3 regions of the Salinivibrio sp. IB868 genome follow, and region 3 is predicted to be linked to each of the others. Evidence: predicted binding sites of a transcription regulator. Region 3 holds the regulator's gene; each other region holds the start of a gene.
The links. The regulator CRP, encoded in region 3, controls carbon source genes, mostly activating them, when cyclic AMP is high. The targets are predictions, from matches to a motif close to TGTGANNNNNNTCACA.

Region 1 (7,570 bases), on a different contig from region 3:
AAGCGGCGCACATGCTCTTTACCCATATCGTAAAGATGACAATGCCAGTCGTTGTGCCAGCCACGTCGTGGATCAGGGTCATGATATAAGGGCGTACCATCGAAATAGGCCAATCCATGATCATCGGTAGGGAAATGCCCCGGCACCCAGTCGAGAATGACGCCAATGCCCGCTTGGTGGCAACAATCCACCAAGTACTTAAAATCATCCGGCGAGCCATAGCGGCTAGTCGGCGCGAAAAGCCCCACTGGTTGATAGCCCCAAGAACCATAAAAAGGATGCTCACTGACTGGCATCAGCTCTACATGGGTATAACCCATTTCCACCAAGTAAGGGACTAAACGGTGAGCAAGCTCACGATAGCCCAGACACTGACCCGATACATCTCGCTGCCATGAACCAAGGTGAAGCTCATAAAAAGAGAGCGCTTGCGTATGTTTTTCAGTCACGGGGCGGTCTTGCCACTGCTGATCGTGCCATTGATAAGCATGTTGATCATAGGTCAGAGAAGCAAATGACGGGTATTGTTCAGCATATGCACCATAAGGATCGGCTTTGTGCGGTAAACATTGTCCATCGGGACCCGTTAACGCATATTTGTAGCGTTGATTAAGGCCAAGATGAGCGACAAACCCCACCCAAAATCCACCTTCGATGGCAATAAGGCTTCCAGCCTCTGCATGCCATTGGTTCCAATCACCGATCACACTCACTGATTGTGCATGAGGCGCAAAGAGCACAAACCTTATACCCTCGACCGGTTTGCCCGCGACGGGTAACGTCACCGGATGCGCGCCCATTTGCTGATGTGCAACTCTCGGGTTATATAAAGCAGCCATATCAATTGCAAAATGATCAGGCTGAATAGACTGGGGCAGTATTGAAATGGAAGAATCTGGCATCAGCGACTCCTTATATAAAAAAACGCTCCATCCTATGCGTGTTGGCTGGCACTGAGGATAGAGCGTTAGAGCATGGTATGGTGGTTACGCCGTTTGCCGACTCGCTTGCATGCGCACCCGAGATAAGTCTCTGGCAAGTTGATTCAACTCTTCACGGCTAAAGAGCGTTTCCAAACTGGCCGAAAGCTTACGCCGCCAGTTGGGGTATTCGTCTACCGTACCAGGGATATTGACGGGCTTGTCCATCTCCAACCAGTCTTCCAACTGGACGCTTAATAGTGCTGACTTGCCAGCGGCAACATGCAATTGCAACGCGCGGCACAAGTGACCATCCATCGGCACATAACGCGCATCGCCCCCAACCCCATCTGGTAGCATGCCATGCCAGCGCACACTGTCTAAAATGCCCTGCTTGGCTTTCAAACGATCATCAAACAATTGTTGAAGTTGCGCTTCATCTGGGTATAGGCCGAGCTCTTGACCCAGTTTTAAATCGTCGCAATGCCAAAAGCCACGAATGGTTGGCATATCATGGGTGGAAAGCGTCGCCATCGCCTGCTCGGTATAGTGCGCCGGAGAAATAAAGCCCCCGTCCTCTTCTGAGGTTTCAAAGAAGAATACCTTGTAGGAATGCACGCCCGCATCGGCAAGTAACGCACCAATTTCATCTGGTACCGTCCCCAAGTCCTCGCCAATCACACTGCATTGATGACGGTGCGACTCAAGCGCTAAAATCGCGAGCATGTCTTTAACGGGATAGTACAAGTAAGCGCCCTCGGTGGCATTTTTCCCCTTCGGGATCCACCATAAGCGCAGCAAGCCCAGCACATGATCGATACGCAAAGCCCCACAATGACGCATGTTGGCCCGCAACAACTCGATGTAGGCATGATAGCCAGTGTGTTTCAATGCTTGCGGATCAAATGGCGGTAAGCCCCAGTTTTGCCCCCGAGGTCCCAACACATCGGGCGGCGCACCGATACTGGCATCCAGTACTAAGGGCGAGTTGTCCGACCAGGTTTCGCTTCCCGCATCAGACACGCCGACGGCGAGATCACGGTACAAGCCCAGCGACATCCCCTGCTCTTCAGCAATGGCTTGTACCTCTTCCATTTGACCTTCGGCAATCCACTGTAAATACATGTACAGTTGAATGTCGTCACTGTGCTGCTCGATAAATGCTTGCGTCGCTGCATTTTCATAGCGACGATATTTTTCAGGGAATACGGGCCAGCCCCAAGCATGAGGGTCTTCCGCGCGTAAATGTTGATGCAAGGCATCAAAGGTGGCTTGCTGTTTTAAGCTTTCTCCGCCTTTTTCAATAAAGTCTAAAAACGCTCGGCCACGTCGAGTCTGTTGCAGCAGCTCGCGTTGCTTAAACTCTTGAAACAATAAAGGCAATACGGCCATTTTTAGGGCGGCGACTTCGCTATAATCGACCCAGTGAGTATCGCGCACTGCTTGCAGGCGACGCTGGAACTCGGCACTGCCCACGAGTTGCTGCGCACGGGCGCTCAAACAAAACTCACGAACGTTGCTCACATCAATGTACAAAAGATTAAGCCAGCGGCGTGATGACGGACTATAAGGGCTCGCGGCTTCTGGATTGGCAGGGAACAACGCATGAATGGGGTTAAGGCCAACAAAGTCCGCGCCACGCGAGGCGAGCTCACTGACCAATTGTTTCAAGTCACCAAAATCACCAATTCCCCAGTTGTGAGGGGTACGCAGTGTGTAGAGCTGAATACTCGGCCCCCACATTTTTTTGTGTTGATCCAGTTCAGGTTGTTTATAGCATTGAGTAGGCGCCATGATGAGCGTCATTTGGTACGGTGATTGACGCCGTTTACGTATCACAGAAAGGCGATGATAGCCCCACGGTAGGGAGCAAGGCAGGCTAAACACTAATGGGCCGCCATTACTGCGCTCATCGCGAACGATTTGTGACTGTAAGTAACCCTCAAAGCACTCGCCCTGTTCGGTTTCCAGCCGCCAACTAAAGTCACTTTCTCGCGCACTGGTCCCTAAATGAAGCGCAATTTCGACTGGCTCATTCTCCTGTACCACTTGCACGGGCGCGAGCACATCCGCTTTATGTTTCTTCGCCGCCGATGCCAATAACGCCTCGTCATTTCGTGTGTCATAGCCAAGTGACGTTAGTAAGTCATGTAAGGTACTGTCCGGCACGGCCGCTTCTGAGCCCCATGCACTGATATAGCGATCAGCGAGGTTGGCCATTTGTGCGACTGTCTTCAATGCAGATTCTTTCATCGCTTTCTCCGAGGGGTCTGCCCCCTTCTTTTATTGGGCAATATTGTTGTCATTATTGTTAGATGGCAAGGCTCATTCCCTGCCATCTATGAGGTTGTTAACCCATTATTTTGCAATTAGCGCTTAATCGCTTCTAACTGCCAAATGTTAGTAACGTAATCGCGAATTGAGCGGTCTGAGCTAAATTTGCCCACTAACGCGGTATTCAAAATCGCTTTGCGTGCCCACTGAGACGCGTCACGGTAATCACGGTCAATGTCATTGTGTGCGCGCACGTAATCGGCAAAGTCAGCCAAACACAGGTACGGGTCGCCGCTACCCATGACACTGTCAAAGACAGGACGCAACGCCCCAGGCTGACCTGGCGTAAACGTCTCATCCAACAGACTGTCCAAGGCGGCCTTCAATAGAGGCTGGCTATGATAGACCGCTTCAGGCTGATAGCCTTTTTTGCGCAACGCCGTGACGCCATCGACATCAAGACCAAAGATATAGATGTTGTTGTCACCCACTTCTTCACGGATTTCCACGTTCGCGCCATCCATGGTGCCAATGGTGAGCGCGCCGTTGAGTGCCATTTTCATGTTCCCCGTGCCAGACGCTTCTTTACCGGCCATAGAAATCTGCTCAGACACATCGGCAGCAGGAATAATGATTTCCGCCATACTGACACGATAATCAGGAATAAATACCACTTTGAGCTTGTCACCGACTCGTGGATCATTATTAATGGTTTCAGCCACCTTATTAATCGCATAGATGATCGATTTTGCTAATTCATAGCCAGGTGCCGCTTTCGCAGCAAAAAAGACCACACGCGGCGCCATATCGAAATTCGGCTCATTGATGAGGCGCTGGTACAGTGAAATGACGTGTAATAGATTAAGGTGCTGGCGCTTATATTCATGCAGGCGCTTAATTTGTACATCAAAAATCGCATCGGTATTTAGGGTGATATCGAGGTGCTCTTTGACCCATCCCGCCAAACGCTGCTTGTTGCGCTTTTTGACATCCATAAATGTCTTTTGAAAAGCAGTGTCATCGGCGTATTGTGCAATCTGCTCGAGTTGCTCCAATTGCGCTGGCCACTGCTCACCGATTTTCTCACTGATCAAGTTGGACAAATCAGGATTACAGAACTTCAACCAACGACGCGGTGTGATGCCATTGGTCACATTTTGAATGCGCCCTGGGTATAGCGCGTCAAATTCTGGGAATAAATCACGCTTAACCAACTGAGAATGCAAGGCGGCAACGCCATTCACCGCATAAGAGCCAACCACACATAAATTAGCCATGCGCACCATGCGCTCACCTTTGTCGTCAATCACAGACAACACCTGCTTTTTGGCCACATCGCCGGGCCACTTCGCTTCTACCTCTTGCATGAAGCGATGGTTGATCTCAAAAATGATCTCCATATGACGCGGCAGCAAACTGGCAATCAACGCCTCACTCCAGGTTTCCAGCGCTTCGGGCAGTAAGGTGTGGTTGGTGTAAGCAAAGGTACGACTGGCGATGGACCAAGCCTCATCCCAGCCCAGACGATAATCATCCAGCAATACGCGCATCAGCTCAGGAATAGCGATGGTGGGGTGAGTATCGTTCAACTGAATGGTTTCGTAGTCTGGCAATGCGGCCAATGCATGCCCTGCCTCTAGATGACGACGGAGAATGTCTGCTACAGAAGCTGCACTGTGGAAATACTGCTGCATTAAGCGCAATGTTTTACCCGCATCGTGGTTATCGTTGGGGTACAAGACTTTGGTCAAATTCCCTGCATCGATGGCGGATTGCTGAGCCTGGGTATAGTCACCGTCATTAAAGGCATCAAGGGCAAACGGCGTTAACGCCCGTCCTTCCCATAAGCGAAGCGGATAGACCGTATTGCTTTGATAACCCACAATCGGCAGATCCCAGGGCATGGCCTGAATTTTCATGCCCGGCACCCACTGACGGTACGTGTGCCCTGAGTCCTCAATCACCTCTACATGGCCATAAAAACCAATGGTTTGCGCTAAGTCAGGACGTACCACTTCCCACGGGTAACCTTCAGGCTCACGCCACGCATCCGGTGCTTCTTGTTGTGCGCCCTCTTTGAATGACTGGCGGAACAAACCATATTCATAGTGCAAGCCATAGCCGACCGCAGGATACTGTTGGGCCGCCAATGAATCCATAAAGCAAGCGGCGAGACGCCCCAAGCCGCCATTGCCCAAAGACGGATCACGCTCTTGTTCAAGTAAATCCGTTAACCCGAGGCCAAGCTCACTCACGGCATCGGCAATCGCATCGTACAAGCCCATGCTAATTAAATTGTTGCCGGTTAACCGACCAATCAAAAACTCGAGGGATAAATAGTTAACACTTTTAGCTTGTTTAATGGCTTGATCGTGTTCAGTGGCTACCAGATCACTCGTGGTATGTTCGGCTAATGCACGGCCCAGTGCGAGGTACCAGTCGCGCAGCTGAGCGGTGTCTGGTGCGTGACCTAGCTGGGTTAGGTGTTGAACCATACTGATTTTAAACGCACTTTTATCAAACGCATGTTGCTGTTTTGGTGTCATGTCGTCGCTCTCGATAATGGAATGAAACCTTGATGGTTATTCATCCTGCCCAACCCGAGCACGGCAAACATCCTCCCACGTCGTTGTCATCAAAGGAGGAGACCACAGGGCGTAGAGAGCCAGGTCACATAGCAATAGTGAGCCGCCTCTCATCAAATCCATGAGCAGCCCTTTATCGAGTGACCTAAGTCACGCTATGAAACAAAAAAGGCGCTACGCCCACGGTGAAAAACATCGCTTTCCTTTTGTGATTTTTGTGCGCTAACGCAAATTAAGCCCTAATAAACCGAGATGGATGTGTATCTCAATCATTAAAAAGGCCACCAATATGACGTTTAAGTGATATAAATCACAATTAAAAGGCGTAGCTGCACTAAATTGGGGCATCCGTTAAGAGATCAGGGATAGATCATAGTTTGTGCGTTTGAAGTTACATACACTGCAATCAGGACAGAGGTGCGCACCAAAAAGGTCGCACCGCATTTGCAGTGAAGGACAGTGTCTTATGTGGATCCCATCAAAGCTGACTCGGCCTGGACGGCTTTATAACGCGATATTACGCCCGCGTGTGCTCGATATTTTACAACAAGCCCCTCACTATAAGCTGGTGCTGTTTCGCTCTCCGGCCGGATATGGCAAAACCACCATGGCTGCACAATGGCTCGCGGATCAATCCAATGTCGGCTGGTTTAGCATTGATGATAGTGACAACGACAGCTTTCGCTTCATTAACTACTTACTGCAAGCGCTGCACCACGCTACCCAAGAGGGCTGCGCCAACACGATAAAGCTGGCGGAAAAACGCCAATTCTCATCACTTCGTGCGCTCTTGTCTGATGTCTTTGCTGAACTGGCAGGGTTTCATGCCACTAGCTATTTGGTGTTGGATGACTATCAGCTCATTGATAACGAGGAGATTCATGAGGCGATGCGCTTTTTCATTAAGCACATGCCAGATAATCTCACTTTGGTGGTCACCTCACGCGCCAACCCTCCACTGGGCACCGCGAATTTACGCGTACGCGACTTGATGATTGAGATCGGCAACGAGCTTCTCGCGTTCGATAACGAAGAAACGACGCGCTTTTTTAATCAACGTGTCGACGATGGCGTGGATGAATCCACGGCGAACGCATTATGCAACTACGTTGAAGGTTGGCCGTCAGCCTTGCAGCTCATTGCGATTCAAGCGCAGCACCAAAAGCGTACCCTGATGCAAAGCGCCGCGTCTTACGCTGGTTTTAACCATGCCCACCTTTGGGACTATTTGGCCGAAGAAGTGTTTGATTTGCTTGATGCTGAGACACGACAATTTCTCATGAAAGTCTCCGTACTAGAGATGTTTAATGACGAGTTGGTTTTCGCACTCACTGAACGCGAAGATGCATTGAATATGCTCGAGTCACTAAATCGCTATGGCTTGTTTATTTATCCACTTGAGGGAGATAACAACTGGTTCCGATTCCACCATCTATTCGCGGAGTTTTTGGCTCATGAGCGCCAAGCACGGATCCCTCACCAACAACAGCCCCTGCATAGACAAGCCGCACTGGCATGGTTGAAGTTACAATCTCCCCATCAAGCGTTGCGTCATGCACGCTACGCCAAAGACGATGCATTGTTGGCCGATATACTCAATCAGCACGGCTGGCGTATGTTTAATCGTGGTGAATTGTCGACACTAGAAGCCGCGATTATCAAACTCAGTGACGAGCTTTTATACCAATACCCAAATTTAAGCCTGCTACGTGCTTGGTTAGCGCAAAGTCAGCACAGGTATCATGAAGTTGGCGAACTTTTAGCCAGCGCAGAAAAAGCCTATCAAACCCG
Region 2 (7,570 bases), on a different contig from region 3:
ATTTGCGTATTAATCAGGTGGTTAACCATATCAATGGCCTGATTAACAAGCCAAGTCTTGAAGAAGAAGAGCAACAGCTTTTAGAGAAGCTGCAACAAAGTGAGCAAAAGCCGAATACGGGCAAGGCGCACCGTGATGCTGTGGTTGTGGAGGGTGTTGATAACTTAATGACTCACCTTGCGCGTTGTTGTCAGCCATTACCCGGTGATGAGATCAAAGGTTTTGTCACCCAAGGGCGGGGTATCTCTGTGCACCGCGCTGATTGTGAGCAACTCAACGAACTGAGTCATCACGCGCCCGAGCGCATTATTGCCACGGTTTGGGGTAAAGGGCACATTGGTCAGTACCATGTGCGGATCCGCTTATCTGCCAATGAGCGTACCGGGTTGGTCAAAGACATCAATACCGTGCTCAGCAATGAAAAAGCACGCGTAGCGGGCATGCAAAGTCGCGTGGATTATAAAAAACAAATGTCTATTATGGATTTTGATTTAGAAATCTCCGATCTCGACACCCTGAGCCGCGTGGTTAACCGGCTTGAACAAGTAAAAGATGTGGTTGAGGCCAAACGTCTTCGCTAATCATCCTTCGCCCTGTCTCGACAGGGCGTTTTTTTAGAAGGAACGCTTTTATGGCTCCTATCGAGCAATTACTGACCATTATGGCGACCTTACGTGATCCCGACAAAGGTTGTGATTGGGACAACGCGCAACACTTCGCCTCCATCGTGCCTCATACGCTAGAAGAAGCCTATGAAGTGGCGGATGCCATTGAACGTGAAAACTGGTCAGACCTAAAAGATGAGCTCGGTGACCTACTTTTTCAAATTGTGTTCTACAGTCAATTGGGGCGGGAAGAAAACCATTTTGATTTTGAGGATGTGGTGCGCGGCATTTGCGACAAACTCATCCGTCGTCATCCTCATGTTTTTGGTCCCAAAGATGCGCAGGGAAAGCCTTTAATGGCACCAGATTGGGAAGGTATCAAAGCGAAAGAGCGCACCGAGAAATCGTCCTCTGTGCAACCGGAAAGTGTGCTCGATGGAGTGACACAAGGCTTACCCGCCTTAATACGAGCGTATAAATTGCAAAAGCGTTGTGCGCGTGTGGGCTTTGATTGGCCGACTGTCGCCCCTGTGATAGATAAAGTGCGGGAAGAGATTGAAGAAGTCGAGCAAGAGCTGGCGCAAACTTCTGTCAATCAGGCGCGTGTGGATGAAGAAGTCGGGGACTTGTTATTCGCGGTGGTAAATTTGGCTCGCCACCTAGGGACAGATGCCGAGCAAGCCCTACGCCGTGCCAACCAAAAATTTGAATCTCGCTTTCGTAAGGTTGAAAACCACTTACGTGATAATGAAAAAAACATTCAACAATGTCAGCTAGATGAACTAGAATCGGCATGGCAGGCCGTCAAAAAGGCGAATAAGTAAATATCCTGTAATTGGCATAATTGATTTGTGACAATTAAAAACACCAGGGTGTGTGGTAGCTTTCACATTGTGGGAGTCAATGGGGTCTGGTATCATAATGTCCCGTCCAGAACTTCATTAATTTCCTCTAAATCCAACTCTCAGGTTTAGCATGACGACGAACTACATTTTTGTTACGGGCGGTGTTGTATCCTCCCTCGGTAAGGGTATTGCTGCAGCCTCATTGGCAGCCATTCTTGAAGCGCGTGGCCTTAACGTCACCATCATGAAACTCGACCCTTATATCAACGTGGATCCAGGGACAATGAGCCCTACCCAGCACGGGGAAGTATTCGTCACGGAAGACGGCGCAGAGACCGACCTTGATCTCGGCCACTACGAGCGCTTTATCCGCACCAAAATGACCAAGCGTAATAACTTTACCTCTGGTCGTGTGTATGCGGATGTACTGCGCAAAGAGCGCCGTGGAGATTACCTGGGAGCCACCATTCAGGTGATTCCACACATCACCAATTCGATCAAAGACCGCATCATCGCCGGTGGTGAAGGTCACGATATTGCCATTGTCGAAATCGGCGGGACAGTGGGCGACATTGAGTCGCTGCCGTTTTTAGAAGCGATTCGCCAGCTGACCGTTGAAGTCGGCCGCGAACATGCCATGTTTATGCACTTGACTCTGGTCCCTTATTTGGCGGCCGCGGGTGAAGTGAAAACCAAGCCAACTCAACATTCGGTGAAAGAGCTGCTATCGATTGGTATCCAGCCTGATGTACTGGTGTGTCGTAGTGAGCGCCCGATCCCGGCTAATGAGCGCGCGAAAATTGCGCTGTTCTGTAATGTGGCAGAAAAAGCCGTGATCACCATGAAAGACGTAGACTCTATCTACAAAATCCCATCACTCATCCGCTCTCAAGGCTTGGATGATCTGGTTTGCAGCCGCTTTGGCATTGAAGCGGCGGAAGCTGACCTGTCAGAGTGGGAACAGGTCAGCTACGAAGAAGCCAACCCAATGGGCGAAGTGACCATTGGTATGGTGGGTAAATATATCGAGTTGCCGGATGCGTATAAATCTGTCAACGAAGCGTTGAAGCACGGTGGGTTGAAAAACCGTCTCACCGTCAACATCAAGTATGTAGACTCGCAAGATCTTGAAACACGTGGCACGGAAATGCTGCAAGACTTGGATGCTATCTTGGTACCAGGTGGATTTGGTGACCGAGGTGTAGAGGGCAAGATCCTAGCGGCACAATATGCGCGTGAGAACAAACTGCCCTATCTCGGCATTTGCCTAGGAATGCAGGTTGCCCTGATTGAATACGCGCGTAACGTCGCGGGTATGGAAGGCGCAAACTCGACCGAGTTTAACAAAGAGAGTAAATACCCAGTGGTGGGTCTGATCACCGAGTGGGTGGATGAAGAAGGCAAAGTGGAAGAGCGCAGTGAAACCTCTGATCTGGGCGGTACCATGCGTCTTGGCGCACAGCTTTGTCATCTTACGGAAGGGTCTAAAGCACACCAGCTTTATGGCAACACGCAGATCCACGAGCGCCATCGCCACCGTTATGAAGTGAACAACTTATTGCGTCCGCAGCTAGAAAAAGCGGGGCTTTCAATCTCAGGCTTGTCTGCAGATAAAAAGCTGGTGGAGATCATCGAGAACCCTGAGCACCCATGGTTTGTTGCGTGCCAGTTCCACCCAGAATTCACGTCGACACCACGTGATGGCCACCCACTGTTTGCCGGGTTTGTTGCGGCGGCAGGCAAAAAACAGCGCGGTGAGCTATAAACGAGATTCGAGCGGTCGCCTGAACGTAGGCAGCCGCTTTTATTTTTAAAAACAATGACAGACGAGAGGAATCACAATGTCTAAGATCGTTAAAGTTCTAGGCCGTGAAATCATCGATTCACGCGGTAACCCAACCGTTGAAGCTGAAGTACACCTAGAAGGTGGCTTCGTTGGTATGGCGGCAGCACCTTCAGGTGCATCAACGGGTTCTCGCGAAGCGCTAGAACTGCGTGATGGTGACAAGTCACGTTTCATGGGTAAAGGCGTTCTAAAAGCGATTGAAGCGGTTAACGGCCCAATCGCCGAAGCCCTACAAGGTAAAGACGCGAAAGCCCAAGCCGATATCGACCAAGTGATGATCGATCTCGACGGCACTGACAACAAATCTAAATTTGGTGCGAATGCTATCCTGGCGGTGTCTCTTGCTAACGCAAAAGCAGCCGCGGCTGCGAAAGGCATGCCTTTGTTTGAGCACATTGCTGAACTAAACGGCACGGCTGGTCAGTTCTCAATGCCTCTGCCAATGATGAACATCCTTAACGGTGGTGAGCACGCGGATAACAACGTTGATATCCAAGAGTTCATGATCCAGCCTGTTGGCGCGAAAACCCTGAAAGAAGCACTGCGCATTGGTGCGGAAGTATTCCACAACCTCGCAAAAGTACTGAAAGCCAAAGGCCTAAGCACTGCCGTGGGTGACGAAGGTGGTTTTGCACCGAACCTAGAATCAAACGCTGCTGCACTGGCTGCGATTAAAGAAGCGGTTGAGCAAGCGGGCTACGAGCTGGGTAAAGACATCACTCTTGCGATGGACTGTGCGGCGTCTGAGTTCTATGACAAAGAGCAAGGCATCTACAACATGAAAGGTGAAGGTAAAACCTTCTCTTCAGAAGAGTTTAACCATTACTTGGCAAAACTGGCTGAAGAATACCCAATCGTGTCTATCGAAGATGGCCTAGACGAGTCAGATTGGGATGGCTTTAAGCACCAAACTGAACTGCTGGGTGACAAACTTCAGCTAGTGGGTGATGACCTGTTCGTAACCAACACCAAGATCCTCAAAGAAGGTATCGACAAAGGTGTGGCGAACTCTATCCTGATCAAGTTCAACCAGATCGGTTCTCTGACCGAAACGCTGGCGGCGATCAAGATGGCGAAAGACGCAGGCTACACAGCCGTGATCTCTCACCGTTCAGGTGAAACAGAAGACGCCACCATCGCTGACTTGGCGGTTGGTACGGCTGCAGGCCAAATCAAAACCGGTTCGATGAGCCGTTCTGATCGTGTGGCTAAGTACAACCAGCTAATCCGTATTGAAGACGCGCTGGGTGAAAAAGCACCATTTAATGGTCTAAAAGAAGTGAAAGGCCAATAATCGGCACTTAAGCACTTTTTGCCAAAAAGCCGTCCCGTTTAACGGGGCGGCTTTTTTCATTTAGGAAAACCATGACACCAGCCAGCGGATCCGCTAGCCTATGCGGTTAGTCAATCAGGGTGTGAATACCCTGAGCCGATATTGGAAGGAGTACAGGTATGAGGCTGCTATCGGTTGCACTGTTTCTCACGCTCGTGTGGCTGCAGTACGAACTGTGGCTGGGTAAAAATGGCGTGACAGACTATTGGCAAATTGAAGCCAATGTCGCCGTACAGCAACAAGCCAACCAAAAACTCGTTAAGCGTAACCAGCAAATGTACGCAGAAATTGCGGATTTGAAGCGTGGGCAAGAAGCGATTGAAGAGCGCGCACGCAATGAGCTGGGCATGATAAAGCCGGACGAGACATTTTTCCGATTAGTCGATAAATCCCAGTAACTGACAGCCGTTGACTGGCGGTACAACCAAAGAAGATAACTTGTGGTCGAACAACCCCCTTTGCAGCATAACACCGCTTTACAGCCCGGAATAAGCGCCGTGGTACCTGCCGCAGGTGTCGGCAGCAGGATGCAAGCTAGCTGCCCGAAACAATACCTCCCTCTAGCCGGCAAAATGTTGATTGAGCATACCGTTGAGCGTTTACTCTCTCACCCTGCCGTGGCTGACGTGATCATCGCCATTGGTGCTGACGATAGCTACTTTGCGCACACTCGCTTGAGTGAACGTCCGAATGTGCGTGTGGTCTTGGGTGGAGCGACGCGTGCCGCGTCGGTGCAAGCTGGACTCGATGTGGTCAATACGCAATGGGTGATGGTGCATGATGCCGCACGCCCTTGTGTGTCGCATGCCGATATCGACGCCTTGATTAGACAGGCGCAATCTCACCCGGATGGCGCCTTACTCGCGGCGCCGGTTAGAGACACCATGAAGCGTGCGGACGCGCAAGGGCAGGTGGCTCACACTGTCGAGCGTGAGGCGCTTTGGCATGCATTGACCCCACAAATGTTTTTAACCCAAACGCTAATCCAGGCACTTAATGTGGCAGGCGATCAGGTGACTGACGAAGCGTCTGCCGTTGAAGCGCTTGGGGGGAAGCCTGTGCTGGTCCCTGCCAGTGCCAGCAACATAAAAGTCACCCACCCTGAGGATAAGTGGCTGGCCGAGTTTTACCTTTCACAACAAGAAGGCAAATCATGATTCGAATTGGACATGGGTTTGATGTACACAAATTTGGTGGTGATGGCCCGGTGATCATTGGTGGTGTGGCTGTGCCTTATGAACAAGGGTTGCTTGCGCACTCGGACGGTGATGTGGCACTCCATGCACTGTGTGATGCTCTGTTGGGCGCGATTGCTGCCGGTGACATTGGCCAGCATTTCCCAGACACCAGTGATGAGTGGAAAGGCGCCGACAGCCGCATGCTGCTGCGCGACGTTTACCGCAAAGTACAAGACAAAGGCTATTGCTTGGGCAATGCAGATATCACTATCATCGCGCAAGCGCCTAAAATGGGCCCACATATCGACGCAATGCGTGAAACCATCGCCAGTGATTTGTGTGTGACGGTGGATGCGGTTAACGTCAAAGCCACCACCTCAGAGCGTTTGGGGTTTACCGGACGCAAAGAAGGCATTGCCTGTGAGGCGGTGGTGCTATTAAACAAAGAGGCCGTATGACAGACTTACTCGCGCCCTTGGCTTACTTACATGACCAACCGACACAGTCAGGAACGTTAAAAGCGTCACCGGACGATTTTATTGTCTCAGAATCCCTGGGTTTCACCCCATCAGGTCAAGGTGAACACTTTTTAGTGCGGATTAAAAAGCGTGGTGAAAATACCAAATACGTCGCCAATGAGCTGGCAAAAGCCTGTGGGGTTAGCTCGCGGCAAGTGAGCTGGGCGGGCCTTAAAGATCGTCACGCCGTGACTGAGCAATGGTTCAGTGTTCATCTGCCAGGCAAAGCGGATCCGGACTTAGCAGCGTTTGTCCAAAATCATCCAGGCGTTGTGAGCATTGAAGGGACAGCCCGGCATCAGCATAAATTGCGTCCTGGCGATCTGACCGGCAATCAGTTCACGCTCTGCATTCGTGATCTGGCGTCGCCACAGGCTTTAGTGCCGCGCTTAGCCGCGATAGCCGATCAGGGCGTGCCCAATTACTTTGGTGCACAGCGCTTTGGCCGTGATGGCAATAATGTTGAGATGGCACGCGCTTGGGGACGTGGAGAGAAAAAAGTCCGTGACAAAAGCAAACGCAGTTTTTATCTCTCAGCAGCCCGGTCGCTGCTGTTTAATCAAGTCGTCTCTGCACGAATAGAGGCGGATGCCTTTACCTCTACCTTGGCGGGTGACCTGTGTCTCGACGCGCAGCAGCAAACGTACTTGGTTGAGCAGGCAGGGCAGTGTCATTCGGCGATCACCGGCCCTCTGACCGGCGATAATGCGTTGCCCACTGAGGGGCAAGCACAGCACTTTGAACAAGCGGTGGTCGATAAAGAGCCTGAGCTATTAGCCGTGATCCGTGATAATCGCATGCGCCATGACCGTCGTGTGTTGTGTTTACTGCCGCAAGAGATGACTTGGACACACGATGCTGACACCTTAACCGTGAGTTTCTTTTTACCCGCGGGCGCATTTGCCACCGCGGTGATGCGAGAGTTAGTCGTCGCGAGCCCACAAGGAGAGCACAATGCGAATATTGATTAGTAACGACGACGGTTACCATGCTCAAGGGATCCAAACCTTGACCGAAGCGTTATCGACCATCGCAGATGTGGTGGTGGCCGCGCCGGATCGTAATTGTTCAGGCGCGTCAAATTCACTCACATTGGAAAACCCCTTACGCGTGCGCGAACTTGGACCTCAGCGTTATGCGGTTCAGGGGACCCCCACAGACTCGGTGCATTTGGCGCTACGGCAATTGGTACCCTGGGAGCCTGATTTTGTGATCACTGGGATTAACCATGGTGCTAACCTCGGT
Region 3 (7,570 bases):
GCGCCGGACAGGAATACATTTGCAGTGGATGCTGAAAGACCAACACATCGGCGTCAGTGACCAACGCGCGCTCATGATGGACGTCCACCACAAAATCAGGGTATGCAGCGTAAATATCGTGCACGGTGACATGGGTCAGCGGGGTAATGGCCTCAATTAAACGACGATTAGCAACGGATTCATCGGGGTCGGGGTGAGCAAAAATCACCAGTACCTTGGGAAGAGAGGGGCTTTCAGCCTTATCTCGGGGCATAGGCTTCCTTGTCTTATGATTATGGTCAGAACGCAATCTGTTCATTTATTCCGTGTTTTTAACTTTAACACACAAATATGCCCCGTCTGTGTCTGACCAGTAGGATGACGCGGTAGAATTTGGCAATCCCTGTATCAAGCTGGTATAACGACCGCGCAACAATGCGCATCCATCAACCCGAGACAGACTGAGTAATCATGATTCGCTTCTCCGACATTCAACTGCTTCGTGGTGGTAAGCCCCTGCTTGACCACACTTCAGCCACTATCTCACCAGGCGATAAAGTCGGCTTGGTGGGCAAAAATGGCTGTGGCAAATCTAGCCTGTTTGCCTTGCTCCGCCACCAATTATCCCTGGATGCCGGCCGTTGTGATTACCCAAGCCAATGGCAAGTGGCTTGGGTAGCGCAAGAGACCCCCGCACTTGATAAAAGCGCCCTTGAATATGTCATTGATGGCGACAGCGAATACCGCGAGCTCCAACAAGCCCTACGCGACGCCGAAGCCCGTGATGATGGTAACGCGGTGGCGATGTTACACGACAAATTGGATGCCATTGGTGGCTACACCATTGAAGCTCGCGCCGCGAGTCTGCTTGATGGTTTGGGCTTTAGCCAACCCCAAGTCCACTGGTCGCTCACCCAATTCTCAGGGGGCTGGCGAATGCGACTGAACTTAGCACAAGCGCTATTATGCCGCTCTGATCTATTGTTGCTGGATGAGCCTACCAACCACTTGGATCTCAATGCGGTGATGTGGCTGGAAAAATGGTTACAACAATACCCAGGCACCTTGGTGTTGATCTCCCACGACCGGGACTTTTTGGATCCTGTCGTCAACCGGATTATTCATATTGAGCATCAACAACTTAATGAATACACCGGTAATTATTCTGACTTTGAGCAGATGCGCGCGCAAAAATTGGCCCAACAACAGGCGCAGTACGAAAAGCAACAAAAGCAAATTGCCCACATGCAATCGTACATTGACCGCTTTCGCTACAAAGCGACCAAAGCCCGCCAAGCGCAAAGCCGGATTAAAGCGCTCGAGCGCATGGAGAAAGTATTGCCCGCGCAATACGATAATCCGTTTAGTTTTACCTTCTTCACACCGGATGCCTTACCCACTCCCATTTTAATGATGGACAAGGTGGCGGCCGGTTATGATAAGACGCCCATTATTGAAAACATTCGCCTTAACCTGGTGCCGGGGGCGCGCATTGGCTTACTGGGGCGCAATGGTGCGGGTAAGTCGACCCTGATAAAACTCCTCGCGGGCAGCTTACCCGCCATGGCGGGCGAATTAACCTATTCACAAGGGGTGAAAATTGGCTATTTTGCCCAACACCAACTCGATACGTTACGCATCGACGATACACCACTTCAGCACTTAAACCGGTTGGCTCCCACCACCGCTGAGCAAACCTTGCGTGATTTTCTCGGCCGGTTTGGCTTTCAAGGCGACAAGGCGCTCGAGCCTATCGGCCCCTTCTCTGGCGGAGAAAAAGCCCGCCTTGTGCTCGCCTTACTGGTCTGGCAAAAGCCGAACTTATTGTTACTTGATGAGCCAACCAACCATCTGGACTTGGATATGCGCCAAGCGCTGACACTCGCTTTACAGTCCTACGAGGGCGCGATGGTGATTGTCAGTCACGATCGCTTTTTGCTGCGCGCCACCACCGATGATTTGTACTTGGTCGACAATGGCGCAGTGCTACCCTTTGATGGAGACTTGAACGATTATCATCGCTGGCTGACCGATCAACAGCGCGCCGATCGCGCCGAGACCAAAAAACAAGCGGCCGCGGAGAAAACAGCGCCGCAACAAACACAGATGGATCGCAAAGCGCAAAAACGCCGCGATGCCGAGTTACGCAAGCAAACCGCGCCTTTGCGGAAAAAAATTGACAATCTCGACACACAGATAGAGCAACTCTCTGCCATTATCACTGACGCAGAAAATCAGTTGGCGGACCCTGACATTTATCACACTGATAATAAGGCGCAACTCACGGCGCAATTGCAACGTCAAGCGGATGCCAAATCGACGCTCGAAGAGGTGGAACAAGAATGGATGGAGCGACAAGAAGAGCTGGAAGCCCTGGAGGCGACATTCAATCAAAACTAACCCCTGGGATGGCGAACCCCGCCGACCTATGGCAGTTTTGTTTACATCATTATGGCAAGCCAGAGGTGAAGCAAGCTTGCCTCAGGCTCCAAGACGAGCATCAAGGCAACGTCAACCTTGCCTTATTACTCGCCTGGATTGAACAGCACGGCTATGGTCTTGCGCCCGAGAGCCTCACACAACTGAAGTACGCATTGAGCCGCTCTGAGCACTTACTGATTGCTTACCGTCATTTACGGCGTGACATCAAGCCGCGTGTCGGGAGTGGGCAATATAAAAAAATGCTTAACTTCGAGCTCAGCTTAGAAAAATTCCAACAGCAAGATTTAGTCGATGCCCTGAATCGTCAAACCTGGCTCACGGACAGCGCCTCTCCTCTCGCCTACTATTGCCGTCAGTTGTCACCATCAGCACGCAACCTATACACATCACTGAAGGTGACACCCGCCGAGGAACAGGGAAGCAACCATGATGACACCGTTTAAACCCATTCCCAGCGCGCGGAATGCGCACCTGCAAACCTTGTTGCCTCGCTTTCTGCGTCGTGCCCCGCTTTTCACCCCTCGCTGGCAGCAATTTGACCTGCCCGATGGCGATTTTGTTGATCTGGCGTGGACGCATCAGCCGCAACCTGGACAGCCGATTGTTGTTTTATTCCATGGCTTAGCAGGCAGTTTTGACAGCCCGTATGCCAACGGCTTGCTCGCGGCCTTCCAACGCCAAGGTTGGTGCGGCGTGGTGATGCACTTTCGCAGCTGCAGTGGCCGCCTCAATCGTGCCGCGCGGACCTATCACTCGGGAGAAACCCAGGACGCACGCGCCTTCTTAACCCATTTGCGTCAAACCTATCCAGAGAGTCAAATTGGCGCAGTCGGGGTCTCTTTGGGGGGAAATATGCTGGTGCGCTACCTGGCGGACTATCACGATGATCCCATCGTGGCCTGTGGCTGCGCCGTGTCGCCGCCACTTGACCTTGCCGCCTGCTCGATGCGTATCCAGCAAGGCTTTTCCCGTATTTATCAAGCCTATTTATTGCGCTCGATGCGACAAATCCTAGCGGAAAAGCTCACACGGCATCAGCAAGTAGGCCGATGGCACGCGGGGGAGCGCCCGGCGATAAACACTCTGTTCGAGTTCGACCAAACCGTCACCGCTCCGCTTCATGGCTTTGACGATGCCCTCCACTATTATCGCGCCTGCAGTGGTTTATCGGTGCTCGACACCATCAAGGCCCCACTGGCGATTATTCATGCCAAAGACGATCCTTTTATGACCGACGCGGTGATCCCTACGTCCCCGTTACCCGCAAACATTGATTACCAACTCACTGAACATGGCGGCCATGTTGGCTTTGTCGCCGGTAGTTGGCGACAGCCACAGTTTTGGCTTGAGCACGCCGTCCCCCACTGGCTTGCCACTTATCTACCCGTACCATCACCTCATTCGGATCGTGTGAGTGACACGCGCACGATCAAGAAAGCGTAGAGAACCACTGCATTACGCGGAATGATCGGGTAAAATGCGAGCCAATTCACAACATTCACATCAGGCACCCTAGCATGCCATCCTGAGATCGATAAAAGGTGATGTAGTATGATGGTTCCATGGCAATCGATTCCCGACGAGACACTCACAGGTTTAATTGAGCATTTTGTGTTACGGGAAGGAACCGATTATGGTGAGCAAGAAGTCAGCTTTGCACAAAAAGTGGAGGACGTTCGCCAACAACTGCAATCCGGAGAAGCCGTGATTGTGTATTCTGAGTTGCACGAGACAGTGGATATTCGTCGTAAAGCAGCACTCAGATCCTAGCATCGCAGTACTCGCCGTATCGCGATACAAATTCAGACTGAATGACAGGGCGCGTCATGTCGGCTAAACATCCAATTATTGCGGTCACCGGCTCGTCAGGGGCCGGCACCACCACCACCTCGGAAGCCTTCCGAAAGATGTTCCAAATGATGAACATCAAAGCGGCCTGGCTAGAAGGGGACAGCTTTCATCGCTTTACCCGTCCCGAAATGGACGTCGAGATCCGTAAAGCGCGTGAGCAAGGTAAACATATCAGCTATTTTGGCCCCACCGCCAACGACTTCCCTCGGCTGGAACAGTTTTTTCGTGAGTATGGTGACCAAGGCACCGGGAAGTACCGCCGCTACTTACATACCTTTGATGAAGCGGTGCCCTATAACCAAATGCCTGGTACCTTCACGCCATGGCAAGACTTGGCCGACAATACCAATGTATTGTTTTACGAAGGGTTGCACGGCGGCGTGGTCGACGGTGACGTCAACGTTGCGCAGCACGTCGATCTCTTGATTGGTATGGTCCCCATCGTCAACTTAGAGTGGATTCAAAAATTTGTCCGTGATACGCGCGATAGAGGCCATTCTCGTGAAGCGGTGACCGACTCGATTGTGCGCTCAATGGATGATTATCTGCACTATATCACCCCGCAGTTTTCTCGTACCCATATCAACTTTCAGCGCGTTCCCACGGTAGATACCTCAAACCCATTAAATGCCAAAGGGATTCCGTCTTTGGATGAAAGCTTTGTGGTGATCCGCTTTCGTGGCATGAAAAACGTCGACTTCCCTTATCTGTTGCAAATGATCACCGGGTCGTTTATGTCGCGCCATAACACCTTAGTGGTGCCGGGAGGAAAAATGGGCTTTGCAATGGAATTGATCATACGTCCATTGATCCAGCAATTGATAGAAAAAGGCAAGATTGGCTGAGGCGTAGCGCATTCATGATGTATTACTTCTCAAGCCGTGATCTTAGCCACGTTTTTGCCAGTTTTTTAGGCGGTTGGCCTAGATCAAAATCAAGAAATCACCAACAAAAAAAGATACACTCTTGTTAACATACAGTGAGCTTGTAGCCCGCGTTCAGACTTCGTATTCTGTGCAATGATCTGATGGGTTACCCCTCAGACAAAGATAGGACGTTGTTGCCGGGCAACACATGCAGAGGAAATAAGTTATATGGTTCCAGGAAAACCTCAAACAGACCCTACACTCGAGTGGTTCCTTTCACATTGTCATATTCATAAGTATCCGTCGAAAAGCACGCTTATCCATGCTGGTGAAAAGGCGGAGACCTTGTATTACATCGTGAAAGGGTCTGTGGCCGTACTGATCAAAGATGAAGAAGGCAAGGAAATGATCCTGTCTTACCTTAACCAAGGTGACTTCATCGGTGAGCTCGGGCTTTTCGAAGAAGACCAAGAGCGCACTGCTTGGGTACGCGCCAAATCACCGTGTGAAGTGGCAGAAATTTCATTCAAAAAGTTCCGCCAGCTTATCCAAGTGAATCCTGATATCTTGATGCGCTTGTCCTCACAAATGGCGCGCCGCTTGCAGGTAACGAGCCAAAAGGTGGGGGATCTTGCCTTCCTGGACGTCACAGGGCGCATTGCGCAAACCCTATTGAACTTGGCGAAGCAGCCTGATGCCATGACGCATCCTGATGGTATGCAGATTAAGATCACCCGTCAGGAAATTGGCCAAATCGTTGGCTGCTCACGCGAAACAGTGGGACGTATCCTTAAAATGCTGGAAGAGCAAAACCTCATTTCCGCACACGGTAAAACCATCGTGGTATACGGCACACGCTAATCGCGCCGCTCTCTGTATCACCAACCGACGCCCTGGCGTCGGTTTTTTTATCTCCATTATCTGGCAAGCACGCGGATTGCTTCTACACTCAAAACGACATGGTTAACATAAAATTAACAAGGTGTCGTTTATGAAAAAACTCATGATTACCCTCACCGCCTTCGCGCTCTCTGTGTTTTCAGTCCATGCTGCGTCCAATACGACGATTGTCCACCCCGAGCCACGCGCCGGCTCGGCGCTTGATCTCTATGCCATTGAGCTCATCGAGTTTCTTGCCGAAAAGTCGGGAGAATCTGTTACCTTACAAGCCTTTGACGGCCAAATTGGCTCTCAATCTCGTAAGGTGGAAATGCTCAAGCAAGGCAAGCTCACCGTCGACTGGCTTGGTGCCGACCGTACACTGGAAGCTGAATTGATCCCCGTTCGCTATCCCGTGTTTCGTGGCTTACTCGGCCACCGCCTGTTTATTACCAACCAAGCCACCGAGCCCCAACTTGCTCAGATAAGTAGCGCGAGTGACTTGCAGTCTCTTACTATGATTCAGGGACAAGGTTGGGCCGACGTCAAGGTGCTTAACTCAGCGGGATTTCGCGTACGTGAAATATCGAGCTTTGAAAACATTTTCAAAGTGGTTGATACGGGCCGGGCCGATCTCTTCCCTCGTGCCTTGATTGAGCCTTTTAGTGAATTAGCCGAGCGGCCGCAATACGGTAACCTGTTAGTTGACCCACACCTGATGCTGATCTATCGCTTCCCAATGTTCCTGTTTGTGTCTCCGCAACATGCTGACGTCGCCGAGATGTTAAATGGCGCTTTTGAAGCGGCGTATCAAGACGGATCATTTATCGAGTTTTTCAATAATGCGCCTTTAGTTAAGGAAACCTTTGAAAAGGCGAACATTGGTGAGCGTACTGTCATCCGAGTCGACAACCCGCATTTAAGCAACGAAACACAAGCGATTCCAGACACGTTTTGGCTCGACATCGAGGCTCAATAGACGATAAAAAAGGGAGCGTATCACACGCTCCCTTTTCCCATGATGTCGATAAGCAATGTGTGACGCACTAATGGGTGCTTTCAAAGATTTTGTCTGCCGAAGCAGCCACAAAACCTTGGTAGAGTTCACCATTGGGCAACACATACCGCTTAGCAAACTCGTAAAAGCCACCCGGGATGGTTTGCGTGCAATCGGAGAAAGTAACGGGCACGCGGTCAGCCATGGTGGAGGATTGCTCCAGATACACAGATGCATCCCCTTTGACTTCCCCACCTGACTCGTTAATCGCAAAGCCATTATCACGCAATCGGTTGTTCACCGAGAGGCAATCATCATGCGCATTCAGCTGATTCACACTCACGGTAAAATGGTTCGCACCATAACCGTGTGCCGCCACCCAAGACGCATATTCACTCTCTTCGGCAAGCGTTTGATAGGTTGCCCAATCAATATCCCATAGGCGGCCCTGATGGAGAAAATCGCTGCCTGTAAGTGACGACGCATCAACTTGTGCCACCAGCTTCTCAACAATCGCCTGAAGCGCGGGCGAGCATTGCTCGACCATCAACTCACT

Region 1: a site for CRP is predicted at 6,079-6,094, ahead of malT (HTH-type transcriptional regulator MalT). Genes of this name have one in related genera too.
Region 2: a site for CRP is predicted at 1,481-1,496, ahead of BZG20_RS10275 (CTP synthase). Genes of this name have one in related genera too.

The regions. Positions count from the first base shown of each region.
Region 1 is NZ_MUEW01000012.1:115,208-122,777, reverse strand. Features, by position in the region: partial or broken gene glgB (1,4-alpha-glucan branching protein GlgB) at 1-830, opposite strand, end outside; gene malQ (4-alpha-glucanotransferase) at 987-3,173, opposite strand; gene BZG20_RS13425 (glycogen/starch/alpha-glucan phosphorylase) at 3,290-5,740, opposite strand; gene malT (HTH-type transcriptional regulator MalT) at 6,246-7,570, shown strand, end outside.
Region 2 is NZ_MUEW01000008.1:126,528-134,097, reverse strand. Features, by position in the region: gene relA (GTP diphosphokinase) at 1-581, shown strand, start outside; gene mazG (nucleoside triphosphate pyrophosphohydrolase) at 632-1,429, shown strand; gene BZG20_RS10275 (CTP synthase) at 1,581-3,215, shown strand; gene eno (phosphopyruvate hydratase) at 3,292-4,590, shown strand; gene ftsB (cell division protein FtsB) at 4,749-5,027, shown strand; gene ispD (2-C-methyl-D-erythritol 4-phosphate cytidylyltransferase) at 5,070-5,786, shown strand; gene ispF (2-C-methyl-D-erythritol 2,4-cyclodiphosphate synthase) at 5,783-6,265, shown strand; gene truD (tRNA pseudouridine(13) synthase TruD) at 6,262-7,296, shown strand; gene surE (5'/3'-nucleotidase SurE) at 7,280-7,570, shown strand, end outside.
Region 3 is NZ_MUEW01000003.1:237,359-244,928, reverse strand. Features, by position in the region: gene kefG (glutathione-regulated potassium-efflux system ancillary protein KefG) at 1-253, opposite strand, end outside; gene BZG20_RS04670 (ABC transporter ATP-binding protein) at 451-2,379, shown strand; gene BZG20_RS04665 (TIGR02444 family protein) at 2,388-2,864, shown strand; gene BZG20_RS04660 (hydrolase) at 2,848-3,864, shown strand; gene BZG20_RS04655 (YheU family protein) at 3,973-4,191, shown strand; gene BZG20_RS04650 (phosphoribulokinase) at 4,248-5,117, shown strand; gene crp (cAMP-activated global transcriptional regulator CRP) at 5,367-5,999, shown strand; gene BZG20_RS04640 (ABC transporter substrate-binding protein) at 6,130-6,996, shown strand; gene BZG20_RS04635 (DUF1338 domain-containing protein) at 7,064-7,570, opposite strand, start outside.